Regions from separate parts of the Gordonia sp. DT218 genome, predicted to be linked through region 3. Evidence: predicted binding sites of a transcription regulator. Region 3 holds the regulator's gene; each other region holds the start of a gene.
What was found. Region 3 encodes LexA, which represses DNA repair genes until DNA is damaged. Its sites were predicted from a motif close to CGAACANNTGTTCG; they were not measured.
Positions count from the first base shown of each region.

Region 1 (5,856 bases), on a different contig from region 3:
GTGGCTGTCCGCGAGCACCGCAAGATCGAAGCGGGGGAATCCATCCCGGTGAAACTGTCGCACGTCGTGATCAACACCCCGGACCCCGAGGCGACGGTCGCCTTTTACGAACGCCACTTCGGATTCCGCGTGTCGGACATACTCATGCACCCCCGGATGGGCCGGATGATGTGGTTTCTGCGCACCAACGCGATGCACCACTCGCTCGCCATCGCGCGCGGGCCGCACGTCGCGCTGCACCACGCGTCGTTCGAGTTGCGTGGCATCGACGAGTACATGAGAGGTACCGGGCGGTTGCTGCGGTCCGGAACCGAGAAGATCTGGGGCCCCGGCCGACACATGGCCGGCAACAACACCTTCTCCTACTTCCTGGACCCCAACGGGAACACGATGGAGTACACCACCGAACTCGAGATCCTCGATGAGGACACGTGGCATCCGCACCTGCTCGACTTCACCCGGCCCGAGGTTGCCGACCAGTGGGGCACCGCGAATGCGATGAACGAATTCGTCGCGAGCCGGTCCTTCAACGATCCGGACAAGGGACTGTTCGTGGCGCCGCCGGTGTGACGCGACTTCACGACAACTTCGTCAGAGAGAGGACAACAGCATGAGATTCGCGACCGTCACCGTAGACGGCGACACGAGCGCCGCGGTGGTCACCGATGACGCCGTCCACCTCCTCGGTCAGGGCAGGCAGATGCTCGACGTGATCGGGCAGGGTCTCGATGATGCATTGGCCGAAGGTGCTCGCGCCGTTGCGCGTGGCCGTCGCATCGGCCACTCGGATGTTGCGTTCGAGGCTCCCTTGCAACCGCCCAGCATCCGGGACTTCGTCACGTTCGCCGAACACGTCGAAGGTGTTCGTGCGTCCATGCAGGGGGCAGACGGCGTACCTGACGCCTGGTGTGACGCACCGCATTTCTACTTCACCAACCCGTATGCGGTGGTCGGTCCGGACGACGTCGTCAGGGCCCCGGGTGGCTCCGAGCAACTCGACTTCGAGCTCGAGGTGGCTGCGGTCGTCGGTACCGCGGGCAGCGATGTCGCGGTCGGTGCGGCCGCCGATCATATCTTCGGCTACACCATCCTGAACGATTGGTCGGCGCGCGACCTGCAGCGACGGGAGATGGAGATCGGACTCGGTCCGGCCAAGGGCAAGGATTTCGCGAACTCGCTCGGCCCGGTCATCGTGACCGCCGACGAGTTCACCGATCACGTCGACGACGACGGGTTTCTGGACCTCGCCTGCACCGTGCGCGTCAACGGCGAGGAAATCGGTTCCGACGTCACCGCCAACATGGGCTGGTCGTTTGCGGCGATGGTGGCTTTTGCCTCGCGGGACAGCGCGGTCCGGCCCGGTGATGTGCTGGGTTCCGGGACCATCGGCAACGGGGGGTGTCTGGCCGAGCTATGGGGTCGCCGCGGCACTCTCGATCCATTGCCTCTACAGCCCGGTGACGTCGTGGAGCTGACCGTCGAGGTCATCGGAACTCTGCGCAACACCATCGGCTCGCCACGGCCCGCGGGAGTGCCGCTGCCGGTACCACGCACCACAGATCAGCAACGTCGTCGGGCCGAGCACGCCGGACAGCCGCTGACCACGACAAGAGGAATGGCACATGACCGCTGAGACCACCCGGCCATCGTCGACGGTTCTGGATCGAACCGACCCCGAGGGCGCGATCGCCGCTGCGGCGGCTCGGAACTCCAACTGGGGCCGGTGGGGTGAGGACGACGTTCACGGCACCCTCAACCACATCACCGCCGCCGACCGGCTGCGGGCGGCTGGTTTGGTGCGAACCGGGGAAACACTCAGTCTTGCATTGCCGTTCGACATGGACGGTCCGCAGAAGGGGTGGCGACGACGCACCAATCCGGTGCACACCATGCTCGACACCGGCATCGAGGCAGAGGCCGGGATTCAGGGATTCCCGCACGGACTCGGTGGGGCCGACGACGTGATCGCGATGCCGCTGCAGTGCTCGACGCAATGGGATGGGCTGGGCCACATCTTCGATCACGGTCGGGCGTGGAACGGCAGGCGATCCGGTCAGGTGGTGACCTCCGAAGGCGATCGGGTCACCGGCATCGAGACCGCAGCCGAGCGCATGGTCGGCCGCGGGGTGCTCCTCGATGTCGGGCGGGCGATCGGCGACGACGGGGAACTACCCGACGGCTTCGCGATCCTGCCCGAGCATCTAGACCGGACCATCGCCGCGCAGGGAGCCGATTCGGCCGTCGGTCGAGCCGACTTCCTGTGCGTGCGCACCGGCCAGCTCACCCGTGCCCTGCGCGACGGATGGGGCGAGTACGCCGGAGGGCCTGCCCCGGGTCTGTCGTTCACCACCGCGGATTGGTTGCGCGAGCACGACATCGCCGGGATCGCCACGGATACGTGGGGATTCGAGGTGCGCCCGAACGAGTTCGACGTCGCGTTCCAGCCTTTGCATCAGGTGGTGATCCCCCATATCGGGCTCTATATCGGCGAGATGTGGAACCTCGACGGACTCGCCGCCGCATGCCGCGCGGACGGTCGTTTCGAGTTCATGCTCGTGGCGCCACCGTTGCCGATCACCGGCGCCGTCGGGTCGCCGATCAACCCGATGGCCATCAGGTGAGGCCGCCGCTGGTCGAGTAGCTCGAGAGGGGCGTGCTCACCACCGTTGGTCGAGTGCCCGCGAACGAGCGGCCCACCCCACCGTTGGTCGGGTAGCCCGCGAACGAGCGGCCCACCCCGCTGGTCGAGTAGCCCGCGAGGTACGAGCGAGCGTATCGAGACCACCTCCACAGCGAAATCTTTCACCACCACACCCAGGAGTAGACGATGTTCGAATATTTCACCGGCAAGAATTACGTATGGAACTTCGCGGTGGTCGGCGCGCTCAACAGCGGCGGACGGATCGACGAGGTCGACCGGGCCTGCCGCCCCCTCCTCGACATCGCCAAGGGCAACGAGGACGTCGGCACCGTCGACTTCCTGAACTCATGGACGGCGATGGTCGATCAGTTGGTGTCCGCCGCCGACGACGACGCCAAGAAGGGGCACGCGCGTACAGCCGGGCAGGCGTATGTGCGGGCCGCCAACTACCTGATCACAGCGGAACGTATGCAGCAGGCCGGTACTCCGGAACGGGAGGCGACCTATCAGCGGTGCCTGGACCTGATGGAGCTGTCCTTCGAGCTGAACGACCCGCTGACACGTCGTGTGGCAATCCCCTTCCGCGACACCACTCTCCCCGCATACTTCACCAAGCCCGCGACCACCGACGGCCGGCCCACCCCGGTGATGATCCAGTGGAACGGTCTGGACAGCACCAAGGAGCACATGTATGTCTCGGAGCACAACCAGGAGTTGGCCGAGCGCGGTATCGCGACCCTGATGGTCGACACCCCGGGATCGGGTGAGGCACTGCGCAAGCAGGGGCTCACCTCGCAGGTGAACTCCGAGGAATGGGCCGCCGCGTGCGTCGATTTCCTGGAGGCGGACCCCACCATCGACGCCTCGCGGATCGGTATCGTCGGCTGGTCGCTCGGCGGCTATTACGCGCCGCGTGCCGCCGCATTCGAGAAGCGGCTCGCGCTGTGCGTCGCCTGGGGTGCCAACCACAATTGGGGGCAGGTGCAACGCCGCCGTGTCGAGCGCGAGGGAGAGCGCCCGGTGCCGCACTACTGGGATCACGTCATGTGGGTCTGGGGCGAGACCGACCTCGATGCCTTCCTAGAGATGGCCGACGGTATCCACCTCGACGGGGTCGTGGAGAAGATCGACGTCCCCTTTCTGATCGCACACGGCGCCAATGATCGACAGATCCCGGTCGACTTGGCGCGACGTTCATTCGATCAGGCCACCAACAGCCCCAAGCGCGAATTGCGCATCTTCACCGCGGATGAGGGCGGTGCCGAACACATCGGCCTCGATGATCTCGGTCATGTGAGCGACTTCGTCGCGAATTGGGTTGCCGACACGTTTGCCGAACTCGACGCTGCGGAGCGGTGACCGGGTGGGGGCATGCGGCGCGTGAACATTGACTGACTGAAGCTCTTGCGCGGGCGCCTCGAATCCTGTTAGACTTCGAACATACGTTCGAACTAATTGGATCGGGGGGTCCGCCACATGAGCGAGTCCGACCCTGATCATGTGGCCATCGATGACGATGACGGTGGCGAGGACGTGGATGTGGCGGCGGTGGCCGGCCAGTGGTTGCCGCAGGGCATGTTTCAGCAACATCATCCGCGCAGTCATGACGAACTACTAGACCGACAGGCCGAATTGGCCACGGCCGCCGCGGCTTCGGTCGGGGATCTGCCCGCCGGTGAGAATGTGGTGGAGCTCTACCGCGAGTTCCATCACCTGCTCGACCGCATCGCCGGCGTCGACACCACCAGCGCCTCGCCCGCCGATCTGGTGGCGGTGGCCGCCGAACACGAACGCGCCGCCCGGCGGATGAGTTCGATCGGACACCGCCGAGTCATGGATGTCTGCGACCGCGACGCCCACACCACCGCCGGCTACCGCTCACTGCACAACTTCATGGCCGAAAAGCTGCGCATCGGCGACCTGCGCCACCGCAAAGAACAGATGGCCGCGGTCTCGCAGATGTACAACCTACACGGCGAATTACTGGCACCACGCCACCCGCAGACCGCCGCCGCGCTGGCCGAAGGTGCGATCGGACCCGACCACGTCCAAACCATCGTGAACACCATGGCACGCATCCCGGCCGCGGTGGCACCCGATCTGGTGGAGGCGGCCGAGGCCAGTCTGGCCTACTTCGCTCGCGACTTCTCCCCGAAAACACTGACCGACCTCGGCGCCCGCATCCTGGGCCACCTCGACCCCGACGGCACCGTGACCGACCAGCGTGACCGCGCCCGGCAACGCCGCCTACTACTGAGCAAACAAGACGCCCAACAGCTCAGCCGCCTGACCGCCACCCTGGACCCGACCACCCGCGCCATGTTCGACGTCGTCCTCGCCGCCTGGGCCGCACCCGGCATGAACAACCCCGACGACAAGCAATCACCCACCGGACAACGCGACCACGCCGACCCCGACGCCCTCGCCGCCGCCGTCACCCGCGATTCGCGCACCCCCGAACAACGCAACCACGACGCGTTACGCGCCCTGCTCGACTACATCCTGACAAGCGGTGGACTCGGCGCCAGCCACCGCGGACTACCCCCACACCTGATCATCGCGATCACCGAACAGGAACTGCGCGAACGGGCCGGCCTCGGCCACACCACCACCGGCGCCTCCCTGCCCATCGCCGACATCGTCGAACTCGCCGCCCACGCCGACCTACACCTGGCCGTGTTCGCCGACCACACCCGCGAAATCCTGCACCTGGGCACCGCGAAACGATTCGCCAACCAAGCCCAACGATTCGCGCTCTTCGCCCGCGACGGCGCCCACTGCACCCACCCCGACTGCGACATGCCGTTCAGCCACACCGACATCCACCACGCCGAACAAGACTGGGCCGAAGGCGGCCGCACCGACATCGACGCCCTCGCCGCCGCCTGTCCCACCCACAACCGCATGGTCGGACACAAACCCGGACAATTCACCACCCACATCGTCGCCGACGGACCCGACGCCGGCCGCCCCGCCTGGACCCGCAACACCAACGGCACCGGACCACCCAACCCACCACGCATCAACCGGCGCAACCACATCGCCGACACCCTCCGACACCACCTGCGAAACCACGGACTCTCAGGTGACACCCCCACGCGCCCAAAAGAAGTGGCCCCACCCGACTACCGATACGGCGGACCCCTGCGCTTCACCCGACTCGTACACGACGGAATCACAGTCGAAATCCTCACACCCGACGACCTCGACCTGGT
Region 1 covers NZ_JBNCNS010000004.1:31,324-37,179, reverse strand. The annotation lists gene ACPXCG_RS15525 (VOC family protein) at 1-570, shown strand, start outside; gene ACPXCG_RS15520 (fumarylacetoacetate hydrolase family protein) at 611-1,633, shown strand; gene ACPXCG_RS15515 (cyclase family protein) at 1,623-2,621, shown strand; gene ACPXCG_RS15510 (alpha/beta hydrolase family protein) at 2,828-4,000, shown strand; gene ACPXCG_RS15505 (DUF222 domain-containing protein) at 4,118-5,856, shown strand, end outside.
Region 1: a site for LexA is predicted at 4,077-4,090, ahead of ACPXCG_RS15505 (DUF222 domain-containing protein). Genes of this name have one in related genera too.

Region 2 (5,856 bases), on a different contig from region 3:
GAGTCACCTCCGGTAGACCCCTGACGGGAGTCGATGCCGCGCGAGACCCGCGCGGCATCGGCTCCCGTTTTCGTGTTCGGCGCCACCGCGGCGTTCGGTAGGCTTGCACTACGCCGCTGGGCAGGGAGGTGGCCGTATGGTGCGACCACGCGGCCCCTGGTCCGACACCGTCGGGTCGTGGGGCGGAGTCCATGTGCCCTCATTGTTGTGGGGCCGGATCAGCGCACCGATCTCGCAGCATTGGGCCAACTTGACCGCGACCGAACGCGCGCGGATGGCTCGATGGGCCACTGCGGCGGCGGCCATGGCGATCAGCATCACGAACTGTGTCGTCGGTGTGGAGACCTTTCTCCTCGTGCAACTCGCCTTCAACGGGGGCCAGCTCAACTTCGACACCACGCTCGGCGCCCCCAACTTCCCCGCGGTCGTGATCGCGATCGTGATCGGGCTGGGAATCAATGTGGTCCTGGGACTCTCGGTGTTCCGCCCACAGCTGCGCTGGTTCGTCAGCGGGCGTCCCGCTGACCGCGCCCGACGTCGTGCCGTGCAACGCATCCCCGGCTATCAGGTGATCACCACCCTGGTCGCGTGGTCCGCTGCGGTCCTCTCCTATGTCCTCGCCGCCAACGAGCTCACCGAGAAGACCGTGGTGGGTGTCGCGGTGGCATTCATGCTGGCGGGTTTCTCGAGTTCGTGTATCACCTACGTGTTCGCCGAGCGCGCGGCACGGCCGTTGTCGGTGGTCGCGCTGCAGGACGCGCCGGCACAGCATGTGATGCACGGCGTGCAGACGAGGATGATCGCGGTCTGGGCGGTGAGCTCGGCGGTCCCGATGGTCGGCCTGCTCATCATCAACATCGGGCGGTGGACGGGCATGCTGCCACCGGCCGTCGGCCCCGTCGACTGGGCCACCGTGGTACTAGCCATCGTCGGTCTGGCATCCGGCGCCCGCGTCATGGTCCTCGTCGGCCGAGCCATCGCCGACCCGCTCATCGATCTGCGGCGAGCTGTCGAACGTGTCGAGCAAGGCGACCTCTCGGCCCAGGTGGCGGTCTACGATTCCTCCGAACTCGGTGTCCTGCAACACGGTTTCAACGAGATGGTGGAGGGACTCGACGAGCGGGAACGCATGCGCGAACTGTTCGCCCGCCACGTCGGCGACACGGTTGCCGAACTCGCGCTCGAGCGTGGGGTCGGCATGCACGGCACCAACGCCCTCGTAGGTGTGCTGTTCGTGGACATCGTGGGGTCGACGTCGATTGCGGCCCAGCAGGATCCGCAGGCCACGGTAAAACTGCTGAACAGCTTCTTCACCATCGTCGCCGATGTGGTCGACAACCATTCCGGGTTCGTCAACAAGTTCGAGGGTGACGCCGCACTCGCGGTGTTCGGAGTGCCGGTCGTCATCGACGATCCGGCAGCCGAGGCCCTCGCGGCCGCGCGGGATCTGGCCGTTCGGCTCGAAGAACTGCCCGTCCGGTGGGGGATCGGGGTTTCCTACGGGATGTCGTTCGCGGGCAATGTGGGTGCCGAACACCGCTACGAGTACACCGTCATCGGTGATCCGGTCAACGAATGTGCGCGGCTGTCCGAGCTCGCAAAGACATCCGCCGTCCCGGTCCTCGCCGGTGATGGGGCCGTCGGTGCGGCCGGTGACGAGGCGCAGGAGTGGAGCTCGGTGGGCACACGGACATTGCGCGGTCGGCCGCGGCCGACCGAGGTGTTCGCCCCGGCGGCAATGGTCGTCGAACCGGCGACCCCGTCGGTCGGAGGGGTGCTGTCCGGCCTGCTGCGGCCGGCACGCCGCGTGGGACTGTCCGGGATGATGCGCCTGCCGTCCCAGTTCCTCGGTCGTTGACGGCCATCGGCGACGTCAATAGCGTGGACTGCATCATTCGCCGAGTAGGGGGTCGTGAGCACATGAGTGGTTGGTCGACATCGGACATCCCGGATCAGTCCGGGCGCACGGTGGTCATCACCGGCGCCAACAGCGGGCTGGGTGCGGAGACCGCGAAGGCGCTGGCGGCGGCCGGCGCCCAGGTGATCCTCGCGTGTCGTAACGCGCAGAAGGCCGATGTGGTGGCGCGGGAGATCGGATCCGCGGCGACCGTGGCGCAACTCGACCTCGCCGATCTCGACTCGGTGCGTGCCTTCGCCGACGGTCTCACCGGCGCCGACGTGCTGATCAACAACGCCGGCGTGATGGCGATCCCGCTCGACCGTACGGCGCAGGGCTTCGAGATGCAGATGGGCACGAACCATCTCGGCCACTTCGCGTTGACCGCGCTGGTCTTGCCGAAGATCGCCGACCGGGTCGTGACGCTGTCGTCGACGATGCATCAGATGGGGCGTATCGATCTCGGGGACCTCAACTGGGACAAGCGACGTTATCGGCGCTGGCGGGCGTACGGCGACGCCAAGATGGCCAACCTCATGTTCGGCAAGGAACTGGCGCAACGACTTGCCGCCGCCGGCTCCGCGACGGCGTCCCTGATCGCCCATCCCGGCTACGCGGCAACCGAACTGCAAGGCAGGTCGGGGACAGTCGAGGATGTGTTCATGAACGCGGCGAACAAGGTGTTCGCGCAGTCGGCCGCCGCCGGCGCGCTGCCGTCGTTGTACGCCGCGACGTCACCCGATGCCACGAACGGCACCTTCTACGGTCCGACTCAGATGTTCGGCGCTCACGGCGCTCCGGGGATCTCCGGCTACAGCAAGCGTGCCGACGACAAGGCCATCCGCGACGGTCTGTGGGCGACGTCGGAGAAGCTGACGGGCATCGGCTTCGCGCTCTGACGCCGGTGTGTCGGCGCCGGGGCTATTGGACGTCGAACTTGATGGAGTTCGAGGCTCCGGAGATGGTGTCGGTGACGCTGATCCCATAGGAACCCGGAGCGCGCAGGAGGAACGACTTCGCCGAGGTGCAGTCCTGTGTCTTGGTGAGCTGCGCCTTCTTCGGGACCCTCGGTCCCGAGAGGCGGATCTCCATCCGGCACTGGTTGCCGTCGACCACGGGGCCGGCGTCGATGGTCGAGTTCCACCGGACACCGAGCTGTGAGTTCTTCGGGTACACGCCCGGCGAGATCGCCTGTGCCTTGGGCGCATACGTCCACACGTTGATGGACTTCACGCCATTGGTCGCATCCGGGCGGCCGAGCTTGCCATAGTGCTGCGGCTTCGAGCTCGACGATCCGAGAGCGGAGCTGCCGGCGTTCAGGAGGTCGGAGCTGCCCGACCCCGAGCTCCCCGCGCTGCCGAAGAGAGTGTCCAGTGGACCGGCGGTTGCCGGGGCAGCGGCGGTTGCGATCGCGGCGGCGGCCAGAACGGCGACGGCGGCAGACTTTCGGATCATGATTCTCTTTTCGGCTCGGCCCCGGGGCGGTGACAACGCCCCCGATTCAACCATCCGACCAGGATGAGGAGGATATCGGGTTGGATCGATGTCGGGTCTGCCGGATCCCGGCGCTACCAGACGCCGGGTGGCCGGAACTGCACGCTGATGCGGGGTCCGACGCCGGGCGACTTCGGCACCGCGTGTTCCCACGTTCGCTGACAGCTCCCACCCATCACCAGGAGATCTCCCGGCCCGACCACGAACCGCACCGACGAGCCGCCACCGCGCGGCCGCAACATCAGCGGACGCGGGGAGCCGAGGGAGACGATGGCCACCATCGTGTCCTCGGTCGACCCGCGGCCGATCCGGTCGCCGTGCCAGGCGACACTGTCGGAACCGTCGCGATAGAGACACAGTCCGGCGGTCGCGAAACCCTCGGGCAGTTCGTCGCGATAGTGCCGCGACAGCCGCTCACGCGCCTCGCGGAGCAGAGGATCGGGGAATGACGCCGCGTCGAGGTAGGTCGCGACGAGGCGCGGGACGTCGACGACGCGGTTGTACATCTGCCGGCGTTCGGTGCGCCAGTCGGCCTCCCCGCGCAGCGAGTCGAAGAGCAGATCGGAGCCCGCGATCCAGCCGGGCCGGAGATCGACCCACGCGCCATCGGTGAGCACGCGACGCGTGGTCCGGTCGAGATCCCCGATACTCGTCTGGTCGCACTGCTGATCGAAGAGCGAACGCTGGATGCCCGCAGTCATGCTCACAGGCTACCGCATGATGCGAACATGTGTTCGATGATGTGCATCGCAGCCGGATGGCACCGAGGGGTCCGCCACAAATGTCCATTTCGTGGTGGCGGACAGCCGAGTCTTTCGGTATTCAGTAACAAGTGGAAGTCACTAACACTTTGGTGACCTCTGTCTGTTCGGCTCGTGCGAAGGGAAGACGATGGCGTCGTTGTTGTTCCGAGTCGGGAGGTTCTCCTTCCGGCACAAGTGGTGGGTGATCGCGGTTTGGTTGCTCGCCGCCGTGACGGTCGCCGGGCTCGTGGGCGCGTTGAGCCCGAAGTTCGCGAAGGACTTCAGCCTTCCCGGCACCGATTCGGGAACCGCGACATCGCAGGTCGAGAAGTACTTCCCGAATGTGATGAAACAGCAGTCACAGGCATCGACCAGTGTCCTGGTGGCCGCCGACGACGGACTGTCGGCGCACTCGTCGCAGATCGATGCGCTGGTCGATGATCTGCACAAGCTGCCCCAGCTGTCCGATGGCAACACCGTCGTGAATCCGACGGCGGTGGCCAAGGCGCAACCGGCGCTCGCCTCGTCCGTTCTCGGTGACGACGGCAAGGTAGGCCTGATCCAGGTCCGGCAGGGCATCGAGATGATGGACCTCACGGTCGATCAGAAGGACCAGCTCAAAGAGATCCTCGCCGACCACCGTGGTGGGGGACTGCAGGTGGAGGCGACGGGCTCCCTGATGCAGGTGCAGGAGGCGGGGGGCAAGGCCGAACTGATCGGTTTCGCGGTCGCCTTCGTGGTGATGATCGTCGCCTTCGGTGCGCTTGTCGCCGCATTCATCCCGCTCGTCACGGGCGTGCTCGGCGTGATGATCACCATCATGCTGGTGACCCTCGGGGCCAAGTTCATGAGCATCAACCAGACGGCAACCGGAATCGTCACGATGCTCGGCATCGCTGTGTCGATCGACTACGCACTGTTCATCGTGTCGCGCTATCGCAGTGAACGAAAGCGCGGGGGGAGCGCCGCCGACGCCGCGGGCAGAGCAGTCGGCACCGCCGGCTCGGCGGTGGTGTTCGCCGGGCTGACCGTGATCATCGCGGTGGTGGCGCTGATGGTCGTCGGTATCCCGCTGATCACCCAGATGGGTATGGGCGCGGCGATCGCCGTCGCCGTGGCGGTTCTCGCCGCACTGACGCTGATCCCGGCGTTGCTCGGCGCCGTCGGGCGCTTCGCCTTCGCTCCGCGTATCCCGTGGATCAAACATGCCGAGCCGTCCGAGACGTCCGAGACCGTCGGCGTGAAGTTCGGCCGGACCGTCGTCAAGCGTCCACTGCCGTTCATCATCGCGGGCCTGGCCGTCCTCGTGCTGGCCGCGATCCCGGCCACCAAGCTGGAGTTGGGGATGTCGATGACCACCGACGACGAGGCGGCGGCCCAGTCGCTGCTGCAGCGCGGCTTCGGTGAGGGCATCAACGGTCCGCTGCTGGTGGTGGTGCACACCGACAACGGTGACGTCACCGCGGCCGCCGCGCAGACCGTCGAGCACATCAAGACGCTCCCCGACGTCGCCAACACCAACACCCTGACCTGGGTCGGCAACGGCGCGACGCAACCTCAGGTCGGCGCGAACACCGCGCTCATCTCGGTGACGCCGACGAGCGCACCGTCGGACGGGGCCACCCACGAGCTCATGGAGCACATCCGCGACTACACGCCGGTCGTGGAGACCGCGGGTGCCCAGCTGCACGTCGGCGGGCAGACGGCCATCATGTCGGATCT
Region 2 covers NZ_JBNCNS010000001.1:710,372-716,227, reverse strand. The annotation lists gene ACPXCG_RS03305 (adenylate/guanylate cyclase domain-containing protein) at 137-1,858, shown strand; gene ACPXCG_RS03300 (oxidoreductase) at 1,921-2,796, shown strand; gene ACPXCG_RS03295 (hypothetical protein) at 2,819-3,352, opposite strand; gene ACPXCG_RS03290 (alpha-ketoglutarate-dependent dioxygenase AlkB) at 3,466-4,092, opposite strand; gene ACPXCG_RS03285 (MMPL family transporter) at 4,283-5,856, shown strand, end outside.
Region 2: a site for LexA is predicted at 4,115-4,128, ahead of ACPXCG_RS03290 (alpha-ketoglutarate-dependent dioxygenase AlkB). Genes of this name have one in related genera too.

Region 3 (5,856 bases):
TCGGGCGCGGCGTCGGAGGTGCTCGTGGCGACCGCGGGTCTGGCCGAGGACCGTGGTTGGGTCGGTGCGGCGTCGGCATTGATCGCCACCGGCACCCCCGCGCCGGCCGCGGCGGTGGCCGCGACCGAACAGTTCGCCGCGATGTTCACCAAGCTCGGCGGACTGATGGCCGAACGGGTCACCGATCTCAACGACGTCCGGGATCGGGTTGTCGCCGAGTTGCTCGGGGTACCCGAGCCCGGCGTACCGGAACCGCCCGTGCCGTCGGTGCTGCTCGCCGACGACCTCGCCCCGGCGGATACTGCCGGACTCGATCCGACACTGATCATCGCGTTGGTCACACGTCTCGGAGGTCCGACGAGTCACACGGCGATCATCGCCCGTCAGTTGGGGATTCCGTGCGTTGTCGCAGTCGGCCGGCTCGCGACCGTGGCCGTCGGCACCAGAGTGCTCGTCGACGGTACGGCGGGCACTCTGGAGATCGAACCCGACGAGGCGAAGGCGCTCGCCGGTGTCGACGAGAGCCGCCGCAAAGCTGCTGCGGTGGCGTCGTGGACGGGCCCTGGGGCGACCGCGGACGGACATCGGGTCTCGGTGCTCGCGAACGTCGCCGACGGGGCGTCGGCACGGACCGCATCCGGCTATCCGGTCGAGGGGGTCGGGCTGTTCCGCACGGAGCTGGCGTTCCTCGATCGCGCCGAGGCGCCGACGATCGCCGAGCAGACGACGCTGTACCGCGAGGTGATCGACGCGTTCGCCGATCAGAAAGTGGTGATCCGGACGCTCGACGCCGGGTCGGACAAGCCGCTGAAATTCGTGACCCAACTGAATGAGGCCAATCCGGCGCTGGGCGTCCGGGGCAATCGCATCGCCATCGACCATCCCGATATCCGCGCGGCGCAGCTCGATGCGATCGCGGCCGCCGCGCAGGAGGGCGGAGCCACGCCGTGGGTGATGGCCCCGATGATCGCATCGCCTTCCGAGGCAGCGGAATTCGCGGGCGAGGTGCGTCGCCGTGGGTTGGTCGCGGGGGTGATGGTCGAGGTGCCGGCTGCCGCGATCCTGGCTGCGGCGATCCTGGCGGAGGTCGACTTCGTCTCGATCGGCACCAACGATCTGACGCAGTACACGATGGCCGCCGATCGGATGTCGGCCGAACTCGCCACGCTGACGGATCCGTGGCAGCCGGCCGCGCTCGCGCTGATCGACATGGTCGCCCGCGCCGGTCAGGCGGCGGACAAGCCGGTCGGGGTGTGCGGTGAGGCGGCCGCCGATCCGTTGCTGGCGTGTGTGCTCGTCGGCATGGGTGTCAGTTCGTTGTCCGCGGCGCCCGCCGCGGCTGCCCCGGTCGGCGCACGCCTCGCGGAGGTGACTCTCGACCAATGCCGGTCTGCCGCACAAGCGGTGCTGACGACCGCCGGTCCCGCCGAGGCCCGTGCGGTCGCGTCGGCGGCGCTCGACGGCTGACCCTCAGGCGACCCTCACACGCGCCGCATCACCGTGACGACCTTGCCGAGGATCGCGGCCTCGTCGCCGGGGATGGGATCGAAGAGCTCGTTGTGCGGCATCAGCCAGACGTGACCGTCCTTGCGCTTGAACGTCTTCACGGTCGCCTCGCCGTCGATCATTGCTGCGACGATGTCGCCGTTGTCTGCGACGTTCTGTTGCCGGACCACCACCCAGTCGCCGTCGCAGATGGCGGCGTCGATCATCGACTCGCCGACGACGCGCAGCAGGAACAGCGATCCCTCACCGACCAGTTCTCGCGGGAGCGGGAACACGTCCTCGACGGCCTGCTCCGCCAGGATCGGTCCGCCGGCGGCGATCCGACCGAGGACGGGCACGAAGGTCGGCGTGGGCAGCTCCTGACCGTCGGCGAGTCCGGCAGCGGCACCGCCCGGCGGGGTGTGGTCGCCGTCCTGGATGTTCACCGCACGCGGCCGGTTGTGATCGCGCTTGAGCAATCCCTTGCGTTCCAGGGTGCGGAGCTGATGCGCCACCGATGACGTCGAGGTCAGTCCGACCGCGTCGCCGATCTCGCGGATACTGGGCGGATAGCCACGCTCCCGCACGGACTGGCGGATGAACTCCAGGACCCCGCTCTGGCGTGCGGTGAGGGCTGTCTCCGCGAACTCGGGGTCGGCGACGACAGGTGCCGGATCGGACGACTCGTCGGGGGCGTCTACGCTCTCGTGGATCGCGCGGGAGGCTCCGCGCCGCCCGCCGGCCTTGTCGCTCATCGCTGAGTCCTTCCTGTCGGCTGTTGCATCGTCGGCTGTCGCCGAATCGGGTTCGTCTCGCAAAATTGCTGGTCGATCGCGTGTCTCACGGCCGAGGTTAACCGAACCGGCCGACAGGTTCAAACATTTGTTCGACGCGTGTCGAGACTTTGTCGGCGCATCGTGCTACAAATCGAACATGCGTTCCATCGAACATGTGATCGAGGGGACGGCCGATTCGGATCCCAGGAGGACACGATGAGCACAGCCACCTTGACCCGTGAGGCGTCGACCCGCGAGACGCTCGTGCGCGATCTGCCGAGCAGCGGGACCCGGTCCCGCGAGACACCGACGCGCGCGCCGCGACGGCCGGTCACGTCGGGCGTCGGCACGCGTCCCCGGCGCGCCGCCAGGGTCGAGCCGACCCGTCCGGCCGACCGACGTCCGGCCGGGCGTTACAACCCGGGCACGACGATCGTCGGCACCCGGTGTGCGGCACCGGCGGACGATCGGCGGGTCTATGCCCGCCGTCGTGCGGCCGCACTGGCGGTGCTGGTCGGGGGTGCACTGGCCGCGCTCGTCTGGGTCGTCGCCATCGTGGGGACGAACTACGCCGCGTCCGTCGCCCCGCAACCGGTGGGCACCGAGGTGGTGCATGTGCGGCAGGGCGACTCCCTGAGCTCGATCGCCGATCGGGTGGCGCCGGATCTGCCGCGCCAGTCGGTCATCGATCAGATCGTCGAGCGCAACGCCCTGCCCGCCTCGGGCCTCCATGTCGGGCAGGCGCTGATCGCGCCCGCATACCGCTGAGCAACGGACGGTATCCTCCATGGCACAGGTTCCAGCCGGGAACCGGCACGGCGTAGCGAGCATCCGGTGCGCCGGAGTGTCCCGAGATGTGCGTGAGGACAACATGCGCTGCCCGTTTTGTAAGAACGAAGACACCAAGGTCATCGACTCGCGTGTCGCCGATGAAGGGCAGGCGATCCGACGGCGCCGTTCGTGTGCGGAGTGTGGTCGCCGGTTCTCGACGGTGGAGAGCGCCGTGCTGTCGGTGGCGAAACGCAACGGGGTCACCGAGCCGTTCAGTCGTGAGAAGGTGATGCGCGGAGTTCGTCGGGCGTGCCAGGGCCGCGCGGTGGCCGAAGACGCGCTCGCCCAGCTCGCGCAACAGGTCGAGGATGCCGTTCGCGCATCCGGATCGGCCGAGATCCCCAGCAACGAAGTGGGATTGGCGATCCTCAAGCCGCTGCGTGAGCTCGACGAGGTGGCCTACCTCCGATTTGCGTCGGTGTACCGCTCGTTCGACTCGCTCGAGGACTTCCAGCGTGAGATCGATGACCTGCAGGGCGACTTGACGCACGGGAAGACAGTGGACGCCACGGGGTCGATCGTCTCGGAATGACGGCGCCCGGGCGATGTGCGCTCGGACATGCGCTCAGCGGAACCCGTCCAGAGAGCTCAGCGGAACGCGTCCAGAAAGCTCAGCGGAACGCGTCCAGAGAGCTCAGCGGAACGCGTCCAGAAAGCGGAGCGCTCGCTTCTCGGAGATCGGATAGGCGGTACCGAGGCGCTGCGAGAACAGACCGACCCGCAGTTCCTCGACCATCCAATGTGCGTACTCGTTGAAGGCATCGCGCCGACCGACGGGGAGCTGGGCGACTCGCTGATTCCAGTGCGCGATCACGCGGTCGACCGCGGCCAGGGCATCGCGATCGCGGCTCGATGATGCCAAGAGGTCGGCCAATCGGTTCTCCGCCGCCTGAAGGTATCGGGGGATCTCGGTGAGATATGTGCGTGGGGTGGCCGCCACGAATCCGTCGAAGACGAGATTTTCCAGTTGCTCGGACACGTCGTCGGCCGCGACGGACCCGCTGTCCTGCTCGATCTCCGATCGGAGCGGGGCCAGATGTCGGAGAACGTCGGTGGCGAGCGCGAAGTACTCGGGGGCCGCGTCCGTCACGGTCGATCGGATCTGGTCGCGGAGCCGCGTGAACTGGTCCGGCGTCCGGATGATGGTGAGATCTCGGGTGGCCACGGCATCGCGGACCGCGCGCCGGGTGCAGTCGGCCAGCAGATCGTCACCTCGCCGATACGGGCTCTGACTCAGCGCCAACCGTCCGGCGGGGTCGAGGGTGCCGATGATCTTCTTGGACAGCGTCGGGATCGTCGTCTCCAGCAACACCACCACCGCGTTCGTGAGCTTGTGGTCGCGTTCGGTCGCGGTGACGGACTCGGTCCGTGTCACGCCGGTTGCTCGGCCTGCATCGTCCCGCACGACATCGAGGCCCGGATAGCGGGTGATCGTCTGGCCCGCGACAGTCGTAGTGGTGGTTTCGGGCAGGTCGCCGATGCCGTCGGCACTCCACGAGGTGTGGACGGCGCGGCGATGAGAGGTGTCGTCGTGCCCGGCGAACCCCTTTTTCAGGTCCGCCAGTGATTTGCCGCTCGCGACCACCGTCCCGGTGCGATCGGTGACGGCGAAGTTCATCGTCAGATGCGCGGGGACACGCTCGAGCGAGAAGTCACCCGGCGACACCGTCATGCCGGTGATCGAGGTGAGCTCGCGAGCCAGACCGGTCAGCAACGGCTCCGACCGGGGTGTCAATCGCGACACCGCGAGGTCGGCGAAGCGCTGAGCGGGCGCCATGGACTTGCGGACGACCTTCGGCAGGGATCTGACCAGCTCGGTGGCGAGCTCGGAACGTAGGCCGGGGACTGACCAGTCGAAGCCGGCGGGTCGTACGTGATCGAGCAGCGGCCGGGGGATCACGACGGTCACCCCGTCGTCGGGAGCGCCGGGCTCGAATCGGTAGCGCAGTTCCAGGCGGGTCTCACCCTGCTGCCAGGCTCCGGGAAAGTCGGTGTCCGCCACGGTGACATCGGCGGCCACGTCCTCCGGCTTCAGGTCGAGCAGCTCCGGATGCTCGCGCCGCGTCTTCTTCCACCACGTGTCGAAATGCCGCGCCGACACCACGTCACCGCCGACGCGTGCATCGTAGAACTCGAAAAGCTGTTCCTCACTGATCACCAGGTCGCGACGACGGGCGCGGTGCTCGACGTCGGCGGCCGCCTCGAGGAGGTCCCGATTCCGGTGGAAGAACACATGATCGGTGCGCCAATCGCCCTCGACCAGGGCGTGGCGGATGAACATCTCCCGTGAGGTCGGCGGATCGATCGCGCCGTAGGGAACGCGTCGCTGAGCGACGAGCGTGACGCCGTAGAGCGTCACCCGCTCGTAGGCCATCGCCGACGCGCGCTTGGCGGACCAGTGCGGCTCGCTGTACGACCGGCGGACGAGGTCGCCCGCGAGTTTCTCGGCCCAGAGGGGGTCGATGCCGGCGACGGTGTGCGCGAACAGTCGTGAGGTCTCGAGGATCTCGGCGGCCATGATGAAGGGTGGTGGTTTACGGGCGAGCGACGAGCCTGGGAAGATCGCCAGCGATGTGTTTCGGGCACCGATGTAGTCGCGTGAGTCTCCCTGGCGGACTGCGATGTTGCCCAACAGTCCGGACAGGATCGAACGATGGATGGCGTCGGCGTCGCGTGGCGACGCGGTGGCGGTCCAATCGAGGTCGGAGACGATCCGCGACAACTGGCGGTGGAGCTCCTGCCATTCCCGGATTCGCAGGAAATG
Region 3 covers NZ_JBNCNS010000005.1:305,252-311,107, forward strand. The annotation lists gene ACPXCG_RS19700 (putative PEP-binding protein) at 1-1,467, shown strand, start outside; gene lexA (transcriptional repressor LexA) at 1,482-2,240, opposite strand; gene ACPXCG_RS19710 (LysM peptidoglycan-binding domain-containing protein) at 2,478-3,029, shown strand; gene nrdR (transcriptional regulator NrdR) at 3,133-3,624, shown strand; gene hrpA (ATP-dependent RNA helicase HrpA) at 3,727-5,856, opposite strand, start outside.

Region 4 (5,856 bases), on a different contig from region 3:
CCGACAGGTGCTCGCTCTCGGCGCCGATCTGGCCCACCAGTCGGAAACGCCGGTCCTGTACGGCCGCTTCCTGATCCATGCCCTCAAGGATGCCGGTCGGCTCAACCTGTGGCGGATCGCGAACATGTCGTTGCGCCGCGGCGGCAAGTTCTATCTCGAGTTCCGCACCGGTCTCGATGAGAACGCCGAGCACGAGTTCGGCGAACACTTCCGCCGTTACCTCGAACCCGACGCCGTGATCGCCGAGATCGAGGCGTCGGGTGGTCAGATCGAACACTGCGAGGCCGGCCACGGTCTCGCGGTCTACAAACAGGAGGACCCACACGTATGTCGTCTGGTCGCAACGTGGAAACGCTGAAGCAACGAGGCCGCGCAGGCAAGCGCGTGGTCACCGAACGGATCGACAAGGTCACCTGGTCGATCACAAAGATGCGTGAGCTGCCCGACCGCATCAAGCAGCTTGAACTCGAAGTCCAAGAGACACAACGGCTCCACCAACGGGTCGCCGAGCTCACCGACGTGGTCGCCGAGGTGCTGATTCCCGCAGCAGATCGCGACGACGACAGGATTCGCGAGGTTCTGGCGAAGTACAACGCGACGTCGTTCTGATCCTTTCCGGGCGTAGGACAGTGGTCGCTCTGGAGTCCTTCTACCGCCTGCGCTCAGCGTCGCGAACCGCCTCGAACTCCGCCTGCGTCAGATACTTCTGACAGCTGACGATGAGGTTCCCGACGCAATGTCCAAGGAACGCGAACGCGCCGAAGAACGCCGCACCACTTGCGATTCCGCTTCCCGACGAAGCAGCGTAACCAGCTGCTCCTGCGCCGGCACCGACCCCAATGCGCTGATTGCGCGAGAGGGCCGACCCGTAAGTCATCGGCCGGCCCTCAGCCCTTTGTTCGGGCGTCCGACGCAGAGGCTTCAGCCCGTAGTACAGACTCGCGAGAATCGTCGGGACACAGATGACGAGCAGAGTCACTGACAACCCGGTGTTGTCGCGCAGATGGGTGATGACGAGGTAGAGAAATACACCCACGATGCTGAATGAGAAAGCGCAACCGATCAGCGCGTAGATGACGAAGACCGCTCGTCTGGCCCAGTACCCGAATCCGCGGTTGTGCCAACTCGTTCCCAGACTCTTGATCGATTTGATGGGGAGCCGCTGGTGGTTCTCCACGAAACGATCCTCCTCTCACGCTGGTGATTAGCCCAATAGCTCGGACGCGGAATGATTTACACAGTGGTGATCCACCAGACTGCGAACCAGATCAGGATCGGCAACGACGGGGCCGCGGCGCTGCTGAACGGCACCGAGACACCCAGGTAGGAAAACCGGTAGAAACACGATCGAGAGTGCGACGATGGCGATGATTCCGAACAGGAGACCGGTGGCCACCTGGGACCACCCCACCGGCTGTCGATGTTCTTTCGATGGGGATGTCATTCGGGTCCGCTCTGGGGATACGGCGATCACCCGCGAACCCGTATGGCACAGCAGGTCCTATGTCGAGGCCGACGGCTCAGGCAGATCGTTGATCATGGCGTACCCGATGTATTCACACTTGTTGAAGTCGAGTTGGTCGTCGGAGCCCGCCGTGTTGTCTACGATGTAGGCCATCCGCACGGGGAACGCTCTCATGCCCTCGTGTAACTGTGCGCCCTCCCACAAGGGGGCGATCGCGATGGCATAGATGGTCACGAACTCGCCCGCCTCGTCCTTGCCGAAACATTCTGGCTGGCCGCGGGACCAGTCGAATCCCTCCGGCGGAAGGAAGTTGATCTGCTTCTGCAGGACGGCGAACGCGTAGTCGCGACCGTCTGGGCCAGGAATCTGTCGGTGCAACCGCGCGGTGATGGGAAGGAGGCGCTGCATCTCCTCGACTGCGGAATGGATGCCGCCGCCGAACTGGTCGTAGTCGACGCTTTCCACCGTGAAACGTGCCATGCTTTCAGCCCCCCTCGGCCTCCGTGTTGCGACGATCCTCATCCTACTGCGACATCGCTTCGTAGTACTCACGTGAGTCCGGACGATGCAACAACACGATGATGCCCACTGCGAGAACGCACATCACGATGTTGGTGCCCATCGTGAAATCGGTGTCGGCGCGTACCGCCGAGAAGAGGCCGAACACCGTGCCCAAGACCGCGAGTGTGGTCGCAGTGCTCCGGGCCCAGGTCTGCCCGCGGGCGTTGGTGCGGGCCATCCAGATCCACAGCCCGACCGCAATCGCGCTGACGGCGATGACAATTGCGACTCCGGCGCCGAGACCCGTATCGACTGAACTTTCCAGATCTGTGTCGGTGAGTCCCGAGCCCCGCGCATGCTCGGTGCGGACATTCAGCGCCGACGTGTTCATGGCGGTGAGAGCAGCGACCAAACCTGCGATCTGGACGACGGCGCCGAAGTACATCAGACAGATCGCGCCGACCAGTGGGACCGGAAGCTCACGATCCGACCCGGAGGCCATCGACCCAGCTTGTGATGGACGCCCCGTCATCCCGGAATTCATGCCTGAGAGCGTAGCGTTCGCGGATGTTCCCAGGTCGACGCGCCCACGAACATCATCCGGCCAGGCCGAGTTCCTCCCACCGGACGGCACGCACCAGCCATCCCATGGAAACCGCGTTCTGCACGCGGCGTCGTTCCTCGCGCGACATGTCCTCGCGCCGCGAGTCGACGGTCGGAGGCGGTGACACGCCGCGCAATAGTCGGTCGAGGTTCTCGCCGACGTGGTGGATGCGGTTGACCCTCGGCGAGTTCGGGGGTCCAGTGCCGTCGCTGTTGAGAGTCCACGCCGGCCGACCGGTGTCGGGGCCTTCCCGGATGATGTGGGTCGTCCACTGTCCGACCTTGGAGCCGACCATCCGGTTGTGTTTCGGGCACGCCCCGGCGAGGTCCGAGACGTCTGTCCAGCCTCCGTCGGCCCAGTCCCGTTCAGCGTGATGGATTTCCAGGCGGGTGAACGGCTGTGTGCATTCAGGGCAGGTGCATCCGGCGCCGTCCCGGGCGAACAGCGCGAATCGCTGCGACTGGTTGGCGAGCCGCTGAGCTTCGCCGAGGTAGAGAATCTCAGGGCTGTGATCGGCGAACACCGCCAGATGATGTTGTGCCTCGGCCGCCAGCTCGATGACATCCTTGATGGGAAGATGTGCGCCACCGGCAGTTTCGCCGAGTCCGGCGCGCTCTCGCAGCTCGGATTCGGTGATCTTGACGATCAGATGCGGCGGCAGTCCGGGGTGGCTCTTCCCCAGTACGCCACCATCGAGCGCCGCTTTGAGCAGAGCGGTGAGAGCGTCGTGATTCCGTTTGGACTGCGAGCGCATGTCCCGTTGCGCAGCGTCTTTGAGTACGTGCGGGTCAGCCTCGGCCTTGCCGCCGCGCGGGGAGCTCCCGTCGTCGGGATTGTTCATACCTGGTGCGGCCCACGCGTCGAGAAGAGTGTCGAACATGGCTCGGGTGATCGGGTCGAGTGTGCCACTCAGCGTGCTCATCGATTGCGGGTCTTGTTTGCCCAGACTCAAGCCGCGCCGGCGCGCCCGATCGTGATCGTCGGTGAGACTTCCGTCGGGGTCCAGATGAGCGATCACCTGCGCACCGAGGCGAGCAACGGTGGCCGGATCGAACTCGCGGGCGTGCTGCGCCAGCTGGGACTCGGCGGCGACCTTGTCTTCGGTGGAGACCGACGATGGGATGTGGCGCAGCGTTTTCAGGATCTCCTCGACGTGGTCGGGGCCGATGGCTCCCTCGGCCAGCGCCGCGGCGGTGGCCGGACATGCAGGTGGCAGCAATTCGCCCTGCATCGAAAACATCTGTGCGACAGCTTCCATGTGTCGCCGGCGCCGAGTCGGGTTGGTGATCCGCAACCGGGCCGCCATGAATGCATGCAGCGATCGGTACCCGGCCTTGATGTGCGCTGCCCGGTCGGACACGTCGAGTACTCGCCGGTGTCCGATCCAGCTCATCCGCTTCACGGCGCGTTCATGAGACTCGGCAGCCCCGATGACTTCCAGATCGGAGGCGGGTGCGGAAGATGCCACGCTGATTCGGTCGAGAACGTTGTGCAGCTCGGTGTACAGCGCAACGATCTCGGTCGGTGGATCTGTGGTGTCCATAGCGCTGCACCCCCAATGCCACGTTGAATTCGAACGTATGTTCGATAGATTCAGATTATCGGACATTTCCGGTTTGCGCAACCGTGCATTCATGAGTGAGTGCTTCTGGATGCGTGCGGGCGGGAATGGGCAGAACCTTGAATAGCGCTGACTTTCGTTCCGAACTCGCGCAACAGGTTTGGAGGCGTCGAACAAGGGACGCCGATCAGACGCCGTGCCGTCGACGCGGCCCGTCAAGTCCGGGACGCCGACGTACCGAGGTTGACCTCCAGCACGGTACCGGTGGTGAGCCCCGGGTCGTCGACGAGGTACATGACGGCACGGGTGACGTCTTCGGGTTCGAGCCATGGCACACCGAGCGGGCTGAGACCGGCGAACACGGGCTTCGCGTCGTCGGGGGTCGGGTCGTCCAGGTCTGGCCGGAACCGCCGCAGCGTCGTCTCGTTCATCACCATCGGCGTCGCCACCGACGACGGGCATACCACATTCGCGGTGATTCCGTGCGAACCGACCTCCAGGGCAACGGATTTGATGAATCCGATGATGCCCCACTTGCTGGCCGAGTAGTGCGAGAGATCCTTCATCCCACCGCGGCCCGCACCCGACGACACCCCGATGACACGGCCGAATCCGTTGGGCTTCATGGCGCGAACAGCGGCCCGGACGCAATGGAAGGTGCCGGACAGGTTGGTGTCCAGCATGTCGGTCCACTGTTCGTCGCTCATGTCCTCGAGCGGTACGAACGCGCAGATCCCGGCGTTGGCGACCAGGATGTCGAGACGGTCGTGGTCGGCGACGATGCGTGCGACCAGGTCTGTGACCGCACCCGAGTCCTTGACGTCGAGGTGCGCGCTGGTCGCCCGGCCACCGCCTTCGACGATCTCGGAGACCGTCGCGTCGAGCTCCTCGGGAGTCGCCAGCGGGTAGTTGACGGTGGTCACCTGCCGCACACTGTCGGTGACCACCACGTGGGCGCCCGCCGCGGCCAGCGCTCGAGCATGCGCACGCCCCTGCCCGCGCGCACCGCCCGTCACCCATGCGACGCGTCCGGAGAGATCGGTCATCGTCATTCCTCGAATCCGTAGACGCGTGCCGCGTTGCGGCGGTAGAAGCGGTCCTGCTCGTCCGGTGTCGCGGCGCCGATGATGGAGTCCAGTGACTCCACCAGCTCGGCATAGCGGCCGGCCATGTGCTCGATCGGGATGTTGCTGCCGAAGATCACCCGATCCCAGCCGAAGGCGTCGACAGTGGTTTCCACCCATGGCCGCAACGCGGACACCGACAGATCGGCCGTCGTCATCCCGAGCCCCGACACCTTGCACGACGCACGCGAACGCTGGGCGCAGTCGGCGATGGCCCGATGCCAGTCGGCGCGCGCGTCGTCATCGACACCGGCGGGCCAGCCCGTGTGCTCGAGCACCACCTCGAGATCCGGGTATTTGCCGATCGTTCGCAGCCAATCGTCCATGGTGTCCGGATGGGTGACGAGGTCGAAGATCAGTTCGTGGTCGTCCAACCAGTGCAGGATGGTCCGTGCCGTCGACGATTCGGGCAAGAGGTCGTACAGCACCCGGATGCCGCGGAAATGCGGCGTGAGGGCCAGCTGAGCCTCGAGGTCGGCGAGGACATCGGCCTCGGGCAGCGCCGGATCCACTGTCCCGACGAATCGCATGTCGACGTCATGGTCACTTGCCACAGTGCTCACCCACCGCAACTCGTCGAGATATGCGCGCGGGGCCGTGA
Region 4 covers NZ_JBNCNS010000004.1:595,697-601,552, forward strand. The annotation lists gene ACPXCG_RS18005 (LicD family protein) at 1-358, shown strand, start outside; gene ACPXCG_RS18010 (DUF6752 domain-containing protein) at 346-609, shown strand; gene ACPXCG_RS18015 (hypothetical protein) at 650-1,177, opposite strand; gene ACPXCG_RS18020 (hypothetical protein) at 1,502-1,945, opposite strand; gene ACPXCG_RS18025 (hypothetical protein) at 1,989-2,468, opposite strand; gene ACPXCG_RS18030 (DUF222 domain-containing protein) at 2,563-4,113, opposite strand; gene ACPXCG_RS18035 (SDR family NAD(P)-dependent oxidoreductase) at 4,347-5,177, opposite strand; gene ACPXCG_RS18040 (amidohydrolase family protein) at 5,180-5,856, opposite strand, start outside.
Region 4: a site for LexA is predicted at 4,144-4,157, ahead of ACPXCG_RS18030 (DUF222 domain-containing protein). Genes of this name have one in related genera too.